2 regions of the Thalassorhabdus alkalitolerans genome follow, and region 2 is predicted to be linked to the other one. Evidence: predicted binding sites of a transcription regulator. Region 2 holds the regulator's gene; the other holds the start of a gene.
What was found. Region 2 encodes Rex, which represses fermentation and respiration genes when NADH is low (regulators of the CRP and FNR family bind a similar motif). Its sites were predicted from a motif close to TTGTGAAATATTTCACAA; they were not measured.

Region 1 (2,204 bases), on a different contig from region 2:
TGCTGCAGCTTCTTTTAAAGTGTTTGCTGAATAGGAAAATTGCTTTTTTTCCTGTTCATTTAAAGAAAGCTCAACGACTTCCCTGATTCCGTTCCCATTAACAATCGCAGGGACCCCAATGTATACATTCTCTTCCTCGTACTGGCCTTCAAGAAGTGCAGATACGGTTAAAATTGAATTCTCGTTACGCAATATTGCTTTTGTTAACCGAACAAGGCCGAGGGCGATCCCGTAGTAAGTAGCTCCTTTTCTTTCTATAATGTGATAAGCTGCATCTCGCACTTTTAAAAATAATTCATCTAAATCCTCCATTTTGGCATGATGCTTTTCATCATTCACCAATTGTAAAATCGGCTGTCCTCCTATGTCCGCATGACTCCATAACGGAAGCTCCGTATCTCCATGTTCTCCCATAATGTACGCATGAACATTTCGTGCATCTACATTAAAATACTCTCCTAAAAGATAACGAAACCTCGCCGTATCCAGGATCGTCCCTGACCCAATTACTCTTTCAGGAGGGAGCCCGGAAAACTTCCAGGTCGCGTAGGATAAGACATCCACTGGGTTGGTTGCAATCAGAAAGATACCGTCAAAACCATTTGCCATCACTTCTTCTACAATTTCTTTAAATATTTGAGTATTCTTTTCAATTAAATCAAGCCGCGTTTCCCCAGGTCCCTGATTTGCCCCGGCAGTAATGACAACCAGATCAGCGTCCTTGCAGTCTTTGTAGCTGCCTGCCCATATTTTCATTGGAGACCCGTATGGGATTCCATGATTTAAATCCATTGCATCCCCTTCAGCTTTTTTTGTATCCCTGTCTATTAACACCATTTCGTCAACAACTCCTTGGTTCAAGCAGGCGTATGCATAACTTGAACCTACAAAGCCAGTGCCAATAAGAACGACTCTCGTGGTTTTTTGATATTTCATTTTGCTTCCCCCTTTATCCTTGGTTTGTACTTCGTTGTTATTTTCTATTTTACCTCTTATTTTAAGTTTGTGAAATAATGAGCAATGATTGTTCACAAAAAAGTGAACTCTTTATATCGTTCACTTTTTACAATCCTATATAACGAGAAAATAATGTCTTTGCTCTTGAAACATCCTCTGTTCCTTGAACAAGGACACGTCCATCCTGAAAGATAACCAGTCTTTCCCCTTCATCAAGCTCCACTCTAATAAGAAAGGGAGTTTTTTTAACTTGTCCTGCAGTCCGTAACTTATCAGCCCATTCTGCAAGATCAAAAGTGGTATTTGCCTGGATCTGAACGGTTTCCCGTCCACAAAGGGTCGTAATACTGTCCCCTTCAGACACATATAGATCAGGGTATTCTTTCTTCTGACACGTAAGACAATTTCCTTTTGGCTTAGGAAAGCCCATCTCATGGAACCTAAAATTCCATAAGTCAAATTGGACAAGGGACGTCCTCACATCTGAAAATTTCTCAGTTAGTATCTTAATAGCTTCAGCTGCCTGGAAGGAAGCTACCATGTCTACGACAGGAGAAATAACTCCCACCGTATCACATGTTTCTCCCGGGGAGCTCTGGCCATCACCCAAAAGACATCTTAAACAAGGAGTACGACCTGGGAGAAAAGGAGCAGACATACCTCTTGAACTAACCGCCCCTCCATAGATAAAAGGGATCTCATGCTTAAAGCTTGCATCGTTTAATAAGAACCTCGTTTGAAAATTATCCGTCCCATCAATGACGAGGTCCATTCCTTCAACAAGGTCTTCAATGGATGATGAGTTAACATCTGTCACTCTTGCATCCACAGTAATATCTGAATTAATGGCTGTTAATTTCTCTTTGGCAGCAACTGCTTTTGGCTTCGCCTCTTTTGCATCTTGTTCATCAAACAGCATTTGCCTTTGAAGATTGCTCGCCTCTACATAATCTCTGTCAGCAATCCTGATATACCCAGCTCCAGCTCTGGCAAGATGGTTGGCAGAAACCGTGCCTAAAGCCCCTACTCCAACAATTAACACTTTCTTGGTTGAAAGGAGGGCTTGTCCCTTCTCACCGATCTGAGGAAAAAGAATCTGTCTTGAATAGCGAGAATTCATTCTCTCACCTTCCTATCCTGTAAATAAATAAAATAAGGCTGCACTGCTGACAGCTCCAAATATGGTACATAAAAAATTAACTGTTTCATTGTTCATGGACCGCCACCCCTTTACCTGGACTGTCCGG
Region 2 (2,204 bases):
AAATGGAGAGCATTTCATCCCAGATAGACCGCTGTGATTCAAGACCTGTATGCTGGGCAAGATAGCCCATTCTAATTCCTTTTGGGGTAATAATCTCCCCACTGTCATAAGAAGTCTGTCCTGAGATAATTTTTAAAAGGGTCGACTTTCCGGCTCCGTTTCTTCCAACGAGAGCAACTCTTTCGCCTGATTTTACTTCAAGCTTTATGTTATCAAGGAGCGTTTCCGCTCCAAACGATTTGGTAAGGTTCACGCATTGCAACAATATCATGTCTCTTCATCCTTGCTATAGAATTGGCAATCATGTTTCACTTCTCTTTAGTGTATCTTATTTAGGTCCCTGCAAAAAGAGAGAGATACATTGAAACGGTCTGAGCTGGCTCAATCTTTTTTACATATTCGTGAATTATGTCGCCTGGAAGTTCTGTTCCCATTACATTCAAGAATGAAATGTTGTACAATAAGGAAGGTGAACGGCAGGTCCAACCCAGCCTAGCAGTTTATAAGTAGCGGCGGTGCAAGAGTTACTTACTCTCGTAAGAATGAAAGATACGTTGGAGGCTGCTATGAACATAGATCAACATAAAATACCGCAAGCAACAGCAAAGCGCCTGCCTTTATATTACCGGTTTTTGGAGAACCTCCATACTTCAGGAAAGCAGCGTGTATCATCTACAGAATTAAGTGAGGCAGTGAAGGTTGATTCTGCTACGATTCGCAGGGATTTTTCTTACTTTGGCGCTCTCGGGAAAAAAGGGTATGGCTATAATGTAAGCTATCTTCTATCATTTTTTCGAAAAACACTCGAACAGGACGAGCAGACGAATGTCGTTTTGATTGGCGTGGGAAATTTAGGCACTGCACTATTAAGATACAACTTTTCTAAGAATGACAGCACGAAAATTATTCGCGCATTTGATGTGAATGATGATATTATAGGACATGAAATCAGTGGAGTGAAGATTGACGATATGAAAGATATCGCTTCCATTCAGGAGCTGGATGCCACAGTTGCTATTTTAACTGTGCCGGTGGCTGTCGCTCAAAAAACAGCCGATAGAATTGTGGAAGCGGGCATCAAAGGTATCATGAATTTTACTCCTGCAAGGTTAACTGTGCCGCCGCACATAAGGGTTCATCATATTGATTTGTCGGTAGAACTACAGTCCTTGATTTACTTTTTAAAAAACTATCCTCTTGAAGAAAAAGAGGAACAACTATAAGCGGAGGTGACCCCCTATGCCATTGGGTCCGGGAAGTATTGCATTAATCGTATTAGTAGCACTGTTGATTTTTGGTCCGAAAAAGCTGCCTGAGCTTGGAAGAGCGGCAGGTAATACATTAAGAGAATTTAAGAGCGCTACAAAAGGGTTAGTTGACGATGATGATAACAGCAAGAAGAAGGAAGAAGCTAATCAGGAAAAGTAATAGATAGGATGGGAAAGTAATGTCACAGAACGATATGTCCATTTATGATCACATTGGAGAGCTTCGCAAACGTGTGATCATGATTGTGGTTTTGCTACTCGTGGCGATGATTGGAGGATTTGTTCTAGCTCCGGTGTTAATCGGGTATTTGCAGAGCACCCCTCAGGCCCAAGATTTTCCAATGAATGCTTTTAAGCTGACGGATCCGATTATGGTTTACGTAAACTTTGCATTCTTAACAGGACTCATCCTAATATTTCCATTTCTCTTATACCAATTATGGGCGTTTGTCAGTCCAGGTTTATTAGAAAAAGAGCGTAAAGCCACACTTTCTTATATACCAATTTCAACCTTATTGTTTTTTGGTGGACTTGCATTTGCTTACTTTATTTTGTTTCCTTTTGTCATAGATTTTGTAAGCAGGCTAGCTACTACGTTGAATATTACTGAGCAATATGGGATCAATGAATATTTCACTTTCTTGTTTAAGCTGACGATCCCATTTGGTTTTTTGTTTCAGCTGCCAGTCGTGGTCATGTTTTTAACAAGGCTTGGGATTGTTACTCCAGCTTACCTAAGAAAGATAAGGAAAATTGCTTACTTTGTCCTGTTGGTCATTGCAGGCTTTATTACTCCACCGGAGCTGCTGTCACACGTCATGGTGACACTGCCGCTGTTTTTGCTTTATGAAATAAGCATTATTATTTCCAGAATTTCTTATAAGAAAGTCTTGAAAGCAGAACAGGAAAAAATGGAGCAGTGGGCAAAAGAGGATG

Region 1: a site for Rex is predicted at 1,004-1,021, ahead of ACFPU1_RS11205 (L-lactate dehydrogenase). Genes of this name have one in related genera too.

What each region holds. Positions count from the first base shown of each region.
Region 1 is NZ_JBHSOZ010000005.1:80,354-82,557, forward strand. Features, by position in the region: gene ACFPU1_RS11205 (L-lactate dehydrogenase) at 1-936, opposite strand, end outside; gene ACFPU1_RS11210 (ThiF family adenylyltransferase) at 1,064-2,077, opposite strand; gene ACFPU1_RS11215 (DUF92 domain-containing protein) at 2,090-2,204, opposite strand, start outside.
Region 2 is NZ_JBHSOZ010000008.1:12,593-14,796, forward strand. Features, by position in the region: gene ACFPU1_RS13770 (ABC-F family ATP-binding cassette domain-containing protein) at 1-271, opposite strand, end outside; gene ACFPU1_RS13775 (redox-sensing transcriptional repressor Rex) at 567-1,223, shown strand; gene ACFPU1_RS13780 (twin-arginine translocase TatA/TatE family subunit) at 1,240-1,428, shown strand; gene tatC (twin-arginine translocase subunit TatC) at 1,448-2,204, shown strand, end outside.